Regions from separate parts of the Vibrio sp. 1F263 genome, predicted to be linked through region 2. Evidence: riboswitches for the same ligand, from Rfam matches in the RefSeq annotation. Region 2 holds a riboswitch; each other region holds the start of a gene.
The links. Region 2 has a riboswitch for thiamine pyrophosphate ahead of thiD (bifunctional hydroxymethylpyrimidine kinase/phosphomethylpyrimidine kinase). Riboswitches for the same ligand answer to the same signal wherever they lie in the genome.
Positions count from the first base shown of each region.

Region 1 (5,276 bases), on a different contig from region 2:
ATAGAATTGTAGCTAAATAAAATACCGAAATATACGGAAATACGAGTTGTTTGGTTTTTTGATGACCATAACGTTCTGTTTTTATTGTTGGTTTTGTAGAATTCCAAATCCGCGTGTTGGGAGTTCGAATCTCTCCACCCCTGCCATATTTAAGGCTCTAGCAGAAATGCTAGAGCCTTTTTGTTTTATGAATCTTATAATACACCATTAGCAGAGCAGCGGATTCCCCGACTTACCAAAACAGCGCGTGTTGGGAGTCTAAACCTCTACTCCTGCCATATTTGAAGCCTCAGCAGAAATGCTGGGGATTTTTTATACCTGTTACTTTTTACACCAGTCCGACCGAGTATTTTGAATGCCGGCTCAGTCCATGCTGCCAAATTTAAGGCTCCAGACTACGCGTCCCAGCAGAAATGTTGTAGCTTCTACTTATTAATGGTTTCACTTAATTCTTCTAGTTTGGATATGTTGATATTCGAACCTTCACGCTTCCGTAGTAGTTCGAAGATCTAGTCGAACAGGAAGGTCTTTTGGTTTTCTATATGTGGGATATTTAAGCTGTCACTTCTTGCCTTGGATGATATTTGACCATAGAAGGGTAAGTGCTTACTTATCCCTGCCTCTTTTATAAACAATCAACAGCACAATCCCCACTTCTTTATGAGAATTATTCTCAATATTTTGTTACATTTTGGTCGTTATTACTAAAAGGCAACAAATATGGATATCTCCCGTCGTAAGTTTATTCAATCATCTCTCGCTATATCAGCACTCACTGTTCTACCCGCTTGCTCAATTAACCGGTCAGTTGATGAGCAAGGTAAGTATGTTTATGACTTAACTGCTGAACCTTCAACAGCTGAGTTAGTCGCGGGATTTGATACCAATGTCTTAGCCTTTGATGGGCAGATCCCAGCTCCGACGATTCGATGTCGACAGGGTGAAAAGGTCACAATTCGTTTTACGAATAAGCTATCAGAGCCGACGACTATCCATTGGCATGGCTTAAGAATCCCTATCGAAATGGACGGTGTTCCCTTCTTAAGTCAGCCACCGATTATGCCAGGTGAAACATTCATTTATGAGTTTACGCCGCCAGATGCTGGCACATTTTGGTATCACCCACATATGAATAGCGTTAAACAACTTGGTATGGGTTTAGTTGGCCTAATTATCGTAGAAGAAAGCACTCCCGTGCTGTTTGACGAAGAACACGCATTGATGCTTAAACATTGGCATATCGACAAGCAGGGTCAATGGAAAGACTTAATGATTCCTCGACTCAGTGCTCGTATGGGCACTCCTGGTGAGTGGAGTAGTGTTAATGGAGTTCATGAACCCGTATATCAGTTGAAGCAGTATGCCGCGACTAGACTGCGTATTGCTAATGTCGATAATACGATCACTTATCCTATTGCTATCGAAGGGGCTGAGGCTTGGGTGATTGCCATCGATGGTAACCCTGTGAAAACGCCTTACAAACTGACTCAACATAAAATTGGTCCAGGGATGCGTGTTGATATCGGACTGATCGCTCCTAAAGCTGGTGAGCGAGTTAACGTTCTCCAAATGAAGGGGCGTTTCCCTCTTTCTTTGTGTGAACTTGAAGTCGTAGATTCAGCATTTTCTCAAGAGCGAGTGTTACCATTATTACCATTGAATCCAGTACCTAACCTAGATCTTGCTAATGCTGAAGAGATCGATTTCGTGTTCGAGTGGGAGGGTGCGGTTTCACCTGTATCTGAAGATGGTAAATCGATGCCTAAATTTTGGCTTACTAATAAACGAGCGTGGGAGGGGATGAGCAAAGACAATATCCCTGAGCCGTTGGCGACTTTAGAGCTAGGTAAGACTTACATATTCGATCTTAAGAACGTCACTCAATATCATCACCCGATTCATATTCATGGTCATACATTCACTGTATTGGAACTTGATGGTAAAAAAATTGAAGAACCTTTCCATACCGATACTGTGTTACTTGGAAAGAATGGTCGAGCTAAAGCTGCATTTGTTGCCGACAACCCAGGACGTTGGATGTATCACTGTCATGTTATAGAACACATGAAAACGGGTTTAATGGGATATATCGAAGTTAAGTGACACCTGTAACGTTTAATATTTGCGCATGCATTCTTAGTTTCTACCCTCGCTTTTATCGGCGTTAAAGCTAGAATATAGGGATTATTGTTTGGGAGGATTCATGGGTCAGTTATCTATTTTAGGTTTTATTGCCATTGGTGGCGCATTTGGTGCTTGTTCGCGCTATTTGATTTCAGAGTTATGTGTGGTGATGCTAGGGCGTGGTTTTCCTTATGGTACGCTAACTGTTAACGTGATTGGCTCTTTAATTATGGGCTTACTCATCGCAGCGTTTGAGAATGAGATGGTTGCGACAGAACCATGGAGACAAATTATCGGTCTTGGTTTCCTTGGAGCACTGACTACATTTTCTACATTTTCGATGGATAACGTGCTTCTTATGCAGCAGGGTGCTTTCTTTAAGATGGGACTCAATGTGTTACTCAACGTGGTTCTCAGCATCTCAGCAGCATGGATCGGCTTCCAACTTTTGATAAAGTCTTAAAACTTTCTTACGATTTGTTAACAACTCGGCTTGGTTTATCCAAGCCGTTTTTATATACTCGATCGAACTTGTCGGAGTGCCATATGGCTGAGACCGTTAACTCGGGATCCGTTGAACCTGATCAGGCTAATACCTGCGAAGGGAACAAGAGTAGATATCTAACTAGAATCCCTCTAGAGATCTATCTCCAGATCACAACTGTATTTCTTACCGTGATCCCTCTTGTAGCATCTAATCCGTCAAGCATTTTTATCCCTATAAATAATGGCTAAAAGCCAAGGAAAAATGCTATGTCGAGTCGTAAACAAGCAAGACTGGAAGCGAAGAATTTCATCGATTCTTTATCCGTACAACCTTATCCAAATTCAAAAAAAGCTTATATCCAAGGATCTCGAGAAGATATTCAAGTCCCTGTACGAGAAATATCACTCGCTGATAGCCTTGTCGGTGGTAGCAAAAAAGAGCCTGTATTCGAACCTAATGTACCCATTCAAGTTTACGATACCTCAGGTGTTTATACTGACCCGACACATCAAATAGACCTGTATAGTGGCCTTCCTAAGTTGCGTGAGCAATGGATTGATGAGCGTGGTGATACGGAACTGTTAGACGATGTAAGCTCTGTTTACACTAAAGAACGTTTAGAAGATGAAACTCTAGACGACCTTCGTTACGGCAACCTACCTAGAATTCGTCGCGCGACTGGCGATCAATGTGTTACTCAGCTGCACTATGCTCGTCAGGGGATTATCACTCCTGAGATGGAGTACATTGCTATACGTGAGAACATGGGACGTCAGAAGTTTGCTGATGAGCAGCTTAACCACCAACATCCTGGCCATAACTTTGGCGCAAACCTGCCGAAAGAAATTACTCCTGAGTTCGTGCGTAAAGAGGTTGCTGAAGGTCGAGCTATTATCCCTTCAAACATCAACCACCCAGAATCAGAACCGATGATTATTGGTCGTAACTTCTTAGTGAAGGTGAACGCTAATATCGGTAACTCTTCAGTAAGCTCTTCGATTGAAGAAGAAGTTGAGAAGTTAGTATGGTCAACTCGCTGGGGTGGCGATACCGTAATGGACCTTTCTACCGGCCGTAATATTCACGAGACTCGCGAATGGATCTTACGTAACAGCCCTGTACCAATCGGTACGGTTCCTATGTATCAAGCTCTTGAAAAAGTGAATGGCGTTGCGGAAGACCTTAACTGGGAAGTGATGCGCGATACTTTGATTGAACAAGCAGAGCAGGGTGTTGATTACTTCACTATCCACGCAGGTTTGTTGCTTCGCTACGTTCCGATGACGGCCAAACGAGTGACCGGCATTGTTTCTCGTGGTGGTTCTATTATCGCGAAATGGTGTCTTGCACATCACCAAGAGAGCTTCCTATATACACACTTCCGCGAGATCTGTGAGATCTGTGCGAAGTATGATGTGGCCCTGTCATTAGGTGATGGCTTGCGTCCAGGCTCTATTGCAGATGCCAATGATGAGGCTCAATTCTCGGAGTTACGTACTCTAGGTGAGTTGACTAAAGTCGCTTGGGAATACGACGTTCAGGTGATCATTGAAGGCCCAGGTCATGTGCCAATGCACCTAATCAAAGAGAATATGGATGAGCAGTTAGAACACTGCCATGAAGCGCCTTTCTATACATTAGGTCCACTGACGACAGATATTGCTCCTGGTTACGACCATATTACCTCTGGTATTGGCGCGGCCATGATTGGTTGGTACGGCTGTGCGATGCTCTGTTATGTAACCCCTAAAGAGCATCTCGGCTTACCAAACAAAGAAGATGTGAAGACCGGCCTGATTACTTACAAGCTAGCTGCACACGCTGCTGACCTTGCGAAAGGGCACCCAGGCGCACAAATCCGAGATAATGCATTATCTAAAGCACGTTTTGAATTCCGTTGGGAAGACCAATTTAATCTAGCTTTAGACCCTGAAACAGCACGTTCTTTCCATGATGAAACTCTGCCACAAGAATCCGGTAAGGTTGCTCACTTCTGCTCAATGTGTGGACCTAAATTCTGCTCGATGAAGATCTCTCAGGAAGTCCGAGAGTATGCGAAAGACACCGAACAAGTGGCCGCGGATCAGGCTATCGAGATTAAGATGCTAGATAATCCGCTGGAAGGGATGCGTCAGAAATCACAAGAGTTCCGTGATACTGGCTCTGAACTTTACCACCCTGCAGTAGGTGCAAAAGAAGCTCAATTAGAGGAATAATGACAGTGAAGATACTCATCCCATCTCAAAATATTGAGTTAACGGGAGAGGTGCAGAACTGTCTATTGGTTGCTAAGCGACAAGGCTTGGCAACCGATGCAGTTGAGTTGGGTGTAAGCCCAACTCAATACTTCTCTATCGTTGACACTCAGCAGGCGTTATCTATTGGCTTTGCTCATGATGTTGATTCATTGGCGGAGTGTCAGCTAGCGAAACTGAACCACGTTGTTGATTACAGTAGTTCAGTCGCGCTAACTGACGTTTGTGATGCCTTTATACAAACTCCGAATACCATCTATGTCGGTGTCTCAGATGATTCAACTGTACTGGATATCTGGTCACACCGGGATGCTAATCGTGCTATCAAGAGTGAAACTACAGCTCATCAGGAGTTAGATAATCGCGGCCACTTTGCTTGGTTACTTACTTTGTTGGCTCTGGAATTCCCA
Region 1 covers NZ_JBGONI010000041.1:30,615-35,890, reverse strand. Annotated here, with positions in the region: gene ACED25_RS19900 (multicopper oxidase family protein) at 721-2,103, shown strand; gene crcB (fluoride efflux transporter CrcB) at 2,204-2,587, shown strand; TPP riboswitch at 2,650-2,748, shown strand; gene thiC (phosphomethylpyrimidine synthase ThiC) at 2,878-4,827, shown strand; gene ACED25_RS19885 (thiamine phosphate synthase) at 4,827-5,276, shown strand, end outside.
Region 1: it holds a riboswitch for thiamine pyrophosphate, as region 2 does, so the genes downstream of both, thiC (phosphomethylpyrimidine synthase ThiC) here and thiD (bifunctional hydroxymethylpyrimidine kinase/phosphomethylpyrimidine kinase) in region 2, are expected to answer to the same signal.

Region 2 (5,276 bases):
GACCATTATCAGCTCGGCAAGCCATGTTCGTCGTGGTCAAACTCTGTTTGAAATTGCTAGCTGGCAAACTGGCCCTCAGGGCATTACCTTCGATACGGTCTCTTACCCAGACAAGCCGCTAGAAGATCTTAAGAAAGCGAGCAGTGGTGAGCTATTAGGTATCTACCGTGATGCTCTAAGAACTTATGGCATGTGGAGCTACCGTTCTTACCCATTGGAATCTCGTTAAGCCCAAGCATTATTTGCGTTTGGGAAAAGTGCGGTTCGCGTTAAACCAAAGCTTCACTTGTTAGTACAATCGAGCACAGCTAGATGGTATGCTGTGCTCCTACTTAATTTAGTGTTTCAAAGGCAAAAAAATGAACCCGATTTTAGCAATGTTGAAAGAGAACAATATTAGCGACGAGCAGATCAGCGAGATATTCAAGACGTTGACAGAGAACCCTCTTGCAGCAATGGCGACAATCAGCCAACTTGGTTTACCTCAAGACAAACTTCAAATGCTGATGGGTCAGGTAATGCAAAACCCTGCGCTAATCAAAGAAGCAGTTGAAGAGCTTGACCTAGATTTTTCTAAGGTTGAAGCGGCTAAAGAGCAACTTCAAAAATAATCGAGTGTGATATGGCGATTGAGCTCATGAGCGATAGCCGGTTTGGCTAACGGCTCTTGGCAGCGCTAATTAGACTCTAATAAAAAGCCGTTTGAGCATTGTGATTGATGCTTGAGCGGCTTTTTTGATCGCCATTAGAATAGGTTAGGGTACTAACAAATGCCAACCCGAAGTGACTCATTTGTTCAAATCATGTAGTTTCGTGTTTTAACTCGTTCTGAACCGATCTACTCCGGCGTTGATTATGAAATCTAGCTTAAGCATTCGATCTTACACCAAGCAATTTAATACCCATGCTCATGATGACCATCATCAATTGGTATTGCCGATCCAAGGCAGTATTAATATTGAAATGGTGGGGTATGTCGGCAAAGTGGCCGTGGGAGAATGTGTGGTGATTCCGGTAACCACAGCGCATGCGTTTAAGGCGGATGAAGCCGCGCGGTTTATTGTCGCGGATATGGCGGAGTTGCCGCAGCACTTGTTAGAGCATGAGCTCTCGGTTTTCACGATAACGCCACCTTTGATGAGCTTCTTATTGTTTGTTGAGAAGCAGTTGGAATATCAGGTCGATAGTGGCATTGAGTCATCAGTTTTGGATGTGTTTTCATTGCTGTTAGAGCAACAACAAGTCAGCAAGAGTATCGACCCAAGAATCCGTACGGTACAAAGGCTGATAGCGGATAATTACGCCCAACCTCTCTCTATTTCACAACTTGCAGAAACGGCCTGTTTGAGTCCCACTCAATTCAAAAAACGCTTCAAAGAGTGCTTGGGCATCAGTGCGCTTAAATACATCACTCGCTATCGTATGGAGAAAGCTCAAGCCCTGTTAACCCATACCGATTTACCGGTTCAATTGATTGCTGAAAACGTGGGTTATAGTGATGTTTCTGCTTTCAGTCGTCGCTTCTCTCTGCACTCTGGGATGTCACCAAGGGCGTTTCTGGGCTCAATGAAAGAGAGTCTTTAGAAACAACAATAGCGTCCGTTCTGCAAACTAATTTTAAGGCATCTTCACTATTATCTATTTCAGAACTGAAAATTGGGTAATAGAAATGAATCTTGCCATCAATCGCGTTAACGAATTCCAAACGGGCACTTTAGCCATCTTGTTTGCTTCTATTTTATGGGGCACGACAGGCACCGCCGCAAGTTTTGCTCCTGATCTAAGCCCATTAGCAATTGGCGCTTTTTCTATGGGCGTCGGTGGCCTAATACAAGCGGGCTTGGCGTATCGAAAAATCCTATTCGCTTTCGACAAACTTATGCAGAACAAGAAGCTGTTGACAGTGAGCGCTTTGGCTTTGGCGGTCTATCCTTTAGCTTTCTATTCTTCAATGAAATTATCAGGCGTGGCGATTGGTACCGTGGTTTCGATTGCTACCGCACCTTTCTTTTCCGCATTGCTAGAGTGTCTGATTAGCAAAAAGAGTAATATTGACCGACGTTGGCTCACTAGCTTTGCGATTGGTGTGGTAGGTATTGGGTTGTTGGTGTTTTCAGAACCTTCATCGGCGAATGAATCCGGTGATGATCTCAAGCTGTTAGGTATTGGCTTAGGTCTGGTCGCTGGGTTGTGTTACGCCATTTATTCTTGGGCGACAAAAGCACTGATCGATAAAGGGATTAAGTCACAAGCAGCGATGGGCAGTATTTTTGGCCTTGGTGCGATGCTGTTGCTGCCAACGCTCTGGTTTACTGGTGATAACCTGTTTTCCTCACAGACCAACGTATTCGTCATCAGTTATCTGACGTTAATTCCACAATGCTTGGGCTATATCGCGTTCAGTTTTGGTTTACGCCACGTGACCGCGAGCAGTGCCAATCTGCTGACCTTGTTTGAACCAGTAGTCGCAGCGGTGCTTGCCGTCTGTGTTGTCGGTGAGCTGATTCCTTTTACAGGCTGGTTAGGTATGTCTCTGATTGTGCTGTGCTTGTTTGTACAGTCGAAGCCATCTAAAGGAACGTTATAAGTATTTGTTTTGTTTTGCCTAATTGAAATTTATTCATGCGTAATTAGTATAATTGAATAAAATGAGTATCTCAGTTGTGAGAGTGCTGTTACTATCGCTATCAATAGTCGGGGGGCACATACCTTATTTGGTGTTTGCTGAGATCGTTAGTCGAGACCCGTTGAACCTGATTCAGTTAACACTGGCGTAGGGAACTATAAGCACTCGATCTACGTCTGCACCCATGAAAACTTTCATGAGCCTAATGCGACTTCTCCTTCGATCAGTGTTCGTTCTCCTGCGTCTTGTAAGATAGTAGGAGCGACAATGACACACAGTTCTATTTCAAAAGATTTAACGCCAAAAGCCTCAACTCCAAAATCCTCAACACAGCAGCACTCTGCTGAAGACACGATTCGCACGAATACTCCGATTGTATTGACTATCGCAGGCTCAGACAGTGGCGGCGGTGCAGGTATCCAAGCGGATATTAAAGCCATGTCTGCTACCGGTAGTTTTGCTTGTTCTGTGATTACCGCGATCACTTCCCAGAACACTCAAGGCGTGTCAGCCATTTTTCCTATTCCACTCGACCATGTCGCTAGCCAGTTAGATGCGGTTTTTACTGATCTCAATATCGTGGCAGTAAAAGTCGGCATGTTGGCTGATTCGCAAATCATCAAAGTCGTTGCAGACAAAATTAAGCAGTACCGACCTAAATACTTAGTGATTGACCCTGTCATGGTCGCGACAAGTGGTGATCTGCTGTTAGAAAACTCGGCTATCACCACGCTGAAACAAGAGCTGATTCCGCTGGCAGATATCATTACTCCTAACTTACCAGAAGGTGCTGCATTAACAGGCAAGCCAGTACCTGAAAGCGAAGCTGAAATGCAGGGCATGATTGAAGACTTACGCGCACTGGGTGCTAAAGCCGTTCTCTTGAAAGGTGGCCACCTGGAGAAAGATGAGAACAGTAACGATTTACTGATTCTCCCGACGACGTCTGCATTGATTAGCGCGAAGCGTTTCCCGACTAAAAACACCCACGGCACGGGCTGTACGCTTTCATCTGCCATTGCTTCTTTCTTGGCTCAGGGCAACACGCTGGCAGAAGCTGTTGACCTAGGCAAACAATACATTTCTCGCGCGATTGCTCATGCTGATGAGTTGCAAGTTGGTCAAGGTCATGGCCCGGTAAATCACTTCTTCGCTGGACACGGTAATGTCCGTTAATACGGTTGGTGTTCAACTCAGCAATGCTTCCTTACGTTATAACGACAGTGAGCACGCGACCTTATCTGGGTTGTCGCTTAGCTTAAACGCAGGTAAGTGGACGGTATTGCTAGGTCGAAGTGGCTGCGGAAAAACCACGGTATTGCGTTATCTGGCAGGCTTGCTGGACGACAAGGTGGAGTGGCAGGGCACATTGGCAACGTCTGATGAATTGCCTTTAACGGATCGCATCGCATACATGGCACAGCAAGACTTGTTACTGCCATGGTTGTCGGTTATCGACAATGTTTGCCTAAGTCATCGTTTTCAAAATCCAGCTTTTGATAAAGCACAGCAAACCAATCAAGCACTAGAGTTGTTAGCTGCGGTTGGTTTGGCTGATTACGCGAATGCGATGCCGGATCAGTTGTCTGGCGGCATGCGTCAGCGTGTTGCTTTGGCTCGAACCTTAATGCAAGACAAGCCTGTTGTGCTGATGGACGAACCGTTCTCTGCGCTGGATGCGGTAACAAGACACAAGTTACAGAGCTTAGCGTGTGAACTGTTAAGAGATAAAACCGTTGTGTTGATTACTCATGATCCACAAGAAGCGGTGCGTTTGGCGGATAATTTGTATGTGTTGCAAGGCACACCTGCGAATGCACAATCACTGTCTGTGCCTAATACGGCCACACCAAGAGTGTTAGACGGTGAATGTGCTGAGCTGCAACAAGCGATCTTAGATCAGTTGGAGCGTGATTATGAATGACCTAACACGAAGCGAAGCTGTGATCCGTTCAGCTAACACACAGATCACGACTAAGCGCCCTCGTCAGATGAATCCCGTTATGCGTTTGCTGATCAGCAGTGCTGTGATTCTAGGTTTATGGCAATTGGTGGTGGTTATCTTCGAGATGCCTAGCTTCATTCTGCCAGCGCCTGCAGAAGTCTTTTTAAAACTGATTGAACGCTACGATGTGTTACTTAAACACACTTGGGTGACTGCGCAGGAGATCTTACTTGGTCTATTGCTCGGTTTATCCATGGGGCTGTTTTTCGCCCTACAGATGTTGATGTTCGAACCGCTGAAACGCTGGTTGTTGCCTATCTTGATTGCTAGCCAAGCGATCCCTGTGTTTGCGATTGCGCCAGTATTGATGCTGTGGCTTGGTTATGGCATCGCGTCAAAAGTGGTGATGGCGGCGATCATTATCTTCTTCCCCGTGACCACTTGTTGTTACGACGGCCTGCGTAATACACCGACGGGTTATCTTGATCTTGCTAAGACCATGGGTGCATCGAAATGGCAATTGTTGCGTTATATCCAACTGCCTGCTGCGCTGCCAACACTGGCGTCTGGCATTCGTGTGGCTGTGGTTATTGCCCCAATTGGTGCGGTTGTCGGCGAGTGGGTCGGTTCGAGTGAAGGGCTGGGTTACCTAATGCTGCAAGCCAACGCACGCATGATCATTGATGAAATGTTTGCGGCCTTATT
Region 2 covers NZ_JBGONI010000002.1:234,336-239,611, reverse strand. Annotated here, with positions in the region: gene ACED25_RS02320 (YdcF family protein) at 1-229, shown strand, start outside; gene ACED25_RS02315 (DUF2999 family protein) at 360-611, shown strand; gene ACED25_RS02310 (helix-turn-helix domain-containing protein) at 856-1,584, shown strand; gene ACED25_RS02305 (DMT family transporter) at 1,670-2,587, shown strand; TPP riboswitch at 2,686-2,797, shown strand; gene thiD (bifunctional hydroxymethylpyrimidine kinase/phosphomethylpyrimidine kinase) at 2,894-3,802, shown strand; gene ACED25_RS02295 (ABC transporter ATP-binding protein) at 3,792-4,550, shown strand; gene ACED25_RS02290 (ABC transporter permease) at 4,543-5,276, shown strand, end outside.

Region 3 (5,276 bases), on a different contig from region 2:
GGTGCTGCGGTATTGGCTCGTCAATTAGGTCACAAGGTTACCGGTAGTGACGCGAATGTTTACCCACCAATGAGCACTTTGTTGGAGTCTCAAGGGATTGAAATTATTGAAGGGTTTAACCCAAGCCAGTTAGAACCAAGGCCTGATCTCGTGGTGATTGGTAATGCGATGAGTCGTGGCAACCCGTGTGTTGAGTATGTATTGGATAACAACCTTAGATACACCTCAGGCCCGCAATGGTTGCAAGAGTTCTTGTTGCATGATCGTTGGGTATTAGCGGTATCGGGAACGCATGGCAAGACAACAACATCGAGCATGCTGGCTTGGATTTTAGAAGACTGTGGCTATGCGCCTGGCTTCTTAGTGGGCGGCGTGTTAGGTAACTTTGGTATCTCTGCTCGCCTTGGTGAAAGCATGTTCTTCGTGGTCGAAGCTGACGAATACGACAGTGCTTTTTTTGATAAACGATCTAAGTTCGTTCACTACCACCCAAGAACCTTGGTAATGAATAACCTCGAGTTCGATCATGCTGACATCTTCGATGATCTTGAGGCGATTAAGCGTCAGTTCCACCACTTAGTGCGCACTGTGCCAGGTAATGGCCGAATTTTCTCTCCTAAAGAAGATACGGCGATTCAAGATGTTTTATCTCGCGGATGCTGGAGTGAGACAGAATCGAGTGGTGAACAAGGTGATTGGGATGCCAAGAAGCTGGTCAAAGACGGGTCTCAATTTGGAGTGTACTTCCAAGGCGAATGCGTAGGAACTGTCGACTGGGATTTGGTTGGCGACCATAACGTCAATAATGCTTTGATGGCGATTGCAGCTGCGCGACATGTAGGGGTGACACCTGATTTAGCGTGTGAATCGTTGGCGAAGTTCATCAACACCAAACGTCGTCTAGAGTTTAAAGGCGAAGTGGCAGGCGTTTCTGTCTACGACGATTTTGCTCATCACCCAACGGCAATTGAATTTACGCTGGGCGGTTTACGTAATAAGGTCGACACGAAAAAAATAATTGCCGTTTTAGAGCCTCGTTCTGCCACAATGAAACGTGGAGTGCACAAAGAAACGCTGGCTGATTCGTTGAAGCAAGCGGATTCTACTTACTTATTCCAACCCGATAACATTGATTGGTCAGTACAAGACGTCGCCGATGCGTGTCACCAACCCGCGCACGTGAGTGATAACATGGATGCATTCGTTGCTAAAATTGTCTCTGAGGCACAAGCGGGTGACCAAATCTTGGTAATGAGTAATGGTGGCTTTGGTGGTATTCACCAGAAACTGTTGGATGGATTGGCACTCAAAGGTTAACGCATCCTCGACCTTATAATTTGAAGTAATTGAGAACATGACAAAACACGATAAAGCGATAACTCTGGCTTTCACTGGCGCATCCGGTGCGCCTTATGGCCTGCGTTTACTTGAATGCCTTTTGGCCGCCGATTATCAGGTCTACTTGCTGATATCATCGGCAGCGCGAGTGGTGTTGGCGACCGAGCATGAACTTAAGTTACCTGCTGGGCCAGATGCTGCGAAACAAGCTTTGGTTAAGCATTTAGATTGCGACCCAGAAAAGCTGGTGGTGTGTGGCAAAGATGATTGGTTCTCACCGGTTGCATCTGGTTCAGCAGCACCGAAGCAGATGGTGGTGTGTCCATGCTCTGCAGGAAGCTTGGCATCGATTGCTCATGGCCTATCAGATAACTTAATCGAGCGTGCAGCCGACGTGGTTATGAAAGAGCGAGGACAGTTGTTGTTGGTGGTTCGTGAGACGCCATTTTCTACGTTGCATTTAGAGAATATGCACAAACTCTCGACCATGGGCGTGACGATTATGCCTGCAGCTCCGGGTTTTTATCATCAACCTAAGTCGATTGAAGACCTGGTCGACTTTATGGTGGCACGTATTCTTGATCACCTTGGTATCGAGCAAGGTTTAGTGCCACGTTGGGGTTACGATCAACGTAATTGATCCAAACTTGATGGCTTATTGTTAAAAATCAAATTACAATCCTGAACACTCATCGGGGAGCGAACCATTCAAATAATGAATGCGAGCTGAGATCAAGCAGACACTTGGGACCCGTAAACCTGAACCAGATAATGCTGGCGTAGGAATTGAGTTAGGAACAACCTCTACCGTTCTCCTCCCTCAAACCTGTGCCGCTCAGACCATGGAGAGCGTCCAGTGAAATTAACATTAACAACTCTTGCTGTTACTACAGCCATCTCTTTTTCTGCCTTCGCAGCAGACAACACTTTAACTGTTTACACTTACGACTCTTTTGCTGCGGATTGGGGCCCTCGTCCTGCCGTTGAAAAAGCATTCGAAGAAAAGTGTGGTTGTGATGTGAATTTTGTCGCGTTAGAAGATGGTGTGTCTATTCTAAACCGCTTACGTCTTGAAGGTGGCAACAGCAAAGCTGACATCATTTTAGGCCTAGATAATAATCTCATGGCTGAAGCGAAATCTACAGGCTTATTGGCTGAGCACAGTGTTGATACATCATCTGTGACGCTTCCTAACGGTTGGAACGACAGTACCTTTGTTCCTTATGATTTTGGTTACTTTGCGTTTATCTATAACAAAGAGAAGCTAGCAAACCCGCCAAAGAGCCTGAAAGAACTGGTTGAGCAACGTGACGATCTTAAGGTTATCTATCAAGATCCACGTACATCAACACCAGGCCAAGGCATGATGCTATGGATGAAGTCGGTTTACGGTGATGAAGCAACTGCAGCATGGAAGAAGCTTGCTCAGAAAACGGTGACTGTGACTAAAGGTTGGTCTGAAGCTTACTCTATGTTCCTAGAAGGCGAGTCTGATTTAGTGTTGTCTTACACAACGTCTCCGGCTTATCACATCATTGCAGAAAGTGATTCTAAGTACGCAGCTGCAAGCTTTGAAGAAGGTCATTACACTCAAGTGGAAGTGGCAGCGAAGGTTAAAGGTAGCAAGAACGAAAAGCTTGCCGGTGAGTTTATGGCATTTATCTTAAGTGATGAGTTCCAATCGGCGATGCCTACTGGCAACTGGATGTACCCAGTGACCGATGTTGAGCTACCAAAAGGGTTCGAGCAACTTACGGTTCCTCAGAAAGCGCTAAGCTTCACACCAGAAGAGATCGCCGAGAAGCGTAAGCCTTGGATTCGTGAATGGCAGAATGCGCTTACTTTTTAACTTACGATTTAACTTATTATTTAGGAACATGAGTTTTCTAACGTACTTTTAAAAAACTAGCTTTCTGTATTTAAAGGTTCATTCGTTATGTTTGGAGTGAACCATTTACGGTAAAAAATCAATTTATGATAAAGAAAACACCTAAGGTCGGGGTTTGGGTTGCGATACTCATTACCACCTTCGTGGTTTCAGCAGTTGGGGCATTGCTTAGCAATGCCCCTTCTCTTGATATCAGCCAAGTATGGTCCGATCCTTACTATTGGCATGTAACGAAATTCAGTTTCTATCAAGCGACACTCTCAACGATGCTGAGTGTTGGCTTTGCTATACCTATTGCTCATGCTCTGTGTCGCAGACAATTTTTTGGACGGGCCTTGTTGTTAAGGCTGTTTGCTTCGACCTTGGTTTTGCCCGTATTAGTTGGCGTATTTGGTTTGCTAGCTATTTATGGAAACAGTGGTTGGTTAGCTAAATTTCTGGCGAACTTCGATATTAAACTGCCATTCTCGATTTATGGGTTGAATGGTATTTTGCTGGCGCACGTTTTCTTTAACCTGCCTTATGCTAGCCGTTTACTTTTACAAGCTTTAGATACCGTACCTGCCGAGCAGCATAAGCTGTGTGCTCATTTGGGTATGAGTCATTGGAACAAATTCAGATGGGTTGAATGGCCTCGCTTAAGACAGCAACTGCCACATGTGTGTGGTTTGGTCTTCATGCTGTGTTTTACCAGCTTTGCTACCGTGATGGCACTCGGCGGTGGACCTAAATCAACCACTATCGAACTCGCTATTTATCAGGCGATTAAATTCGACTTTGACCTGCAGGCTGGTGCCTTGCTCGCGATATGGCAAATGCTGCTGTGTGGTATGCTAGCTGTGAGCATTCAACGCCTATCGAAACCTATTTCAGTGACAGCCAGTCAATTGTCGGAAGAGAAATATTTGGTTAAGGATAGCTCGTGGTCAAAAGCTTGGGATAGCTTTTGGATCATCACCGTCTCAATGCTGGTATTGCCGCCATTAGCTATGGTTATCGTCAGTGGCATTAACTCGCAGGCATTAATCGTACTGAGCAGCGAGCCGTTTTGGGCTGCGTTAATGACCTCGGTTAAAGTCGCGTCATTAGCAAGTGTTATCGCGGTTGGTATTGGTATCGCCATACTGCTGACTAGTCGAGCATGGCGCTTACAGAATAAGAATTTTCGAGCCGATAAAATCGAGCTGATTGGCACTATTATCTTAGTTACTCCCGGGCTTGTGATCAGTACGGGGCTCTTCTTATTACTGCGTTCATTCACCGATGTTTTCAGCTTAGCTTTCTTTATCGTGATTGCAGTAAACAGTTTAATGGCGCTTCCTTACGTAATTAAAACCTTGGCTCAACCTATGCTGCATTTGTCTCAGCAGTATCAGTATGTGTGCGCAAGTTTGGGAATGACTGGTTTCACGCGTTTTAGGCTAGTGGAGTGGCGTGCATTGCGAACACCGATGGCACAAGCTTTCTCGATCAGCTTTATGTTAGCAATGGGTGACTTAAGTGCGATTGCTTTGTTTGGTAGCCAAGATTTTAGAACTCTGCCTTTGTACCTATTCCAATTATTAGGCAGCTATCAAATGGAAGCCGCAGCTGTGGTTTCCGTGAGCTTACTGTTACTGAGTGTTGGCAGCTTTAGCCTGATTGAATTTTTATTTACTCGAAGATCTAAGCTCGATGCTAAAGAGTTGAGGAACCGATGATGTTAGTGATGAAAGATGTGGACTACCACTATCACAGAGAGTTGTTTTGCTTTGATTTTCAAGCTGAGCAGGGCGATATTGTTGCGCTGATGGGGCCAAGTGGCGCAGGTAAATCAACGCTGTTGGCATTGGTTGCTGGGTTTATTGAGCCCACTTCGGGTGAGATCTCTGTAGCGGGACAATCACTGATTGGCAAAGAAGCACATCAGCGTCCATTAGCGATGTTGTTTCAAGAGCACAATTTGTTTGCCCATCTCACCGTACGTGAAAATATTGGCTTAGGCTTGCATCCAGGGTTAAAGCTGACGGCAACCCAAAAGCATGAAGTCGAACAGGCCGCTGCACAAGTG
Region 3 covers NZ_JBGONI010000022.1:32,070-37,345, forward strand. Annotated here, with positions in the region: gene mpl (UDP-N-acetylmuramate:L-alanyl-gamma-D-glutamyl-meso-diaminopimelate ligase) at 1-1,317, shown strand, start outside; gene ACED25_RS14570 (flavin prenyltransferase UbiX) at 1,355-1,978, shown strand; TPP riboswitch at 2,022-2,141, shown strand; gene thiB (thiamine ABC transporter substrate binding subunit) at 2,195-3,187, shown strand; gene thiP (thiamine/thiamine pyrophosphate ABC transporter permease ThiP) at 3,313-4,926, shown strand; gene thiQ (thiamine ABC transporter ATP-binding protein) at 4,926-5,276, shown strand, end outside.
Region 3: it holds a riboswitch for thiamine pyrophosphate, as region 2 does, so the genes downstream of both, thiB (thiamine ABC transporter substrate binding subunit) here and thiD (bifunctional hydroxymethylpyrimidine kinase/phosphomethylpyrimidine kinase) in region 2, are expected to answer to the same signal.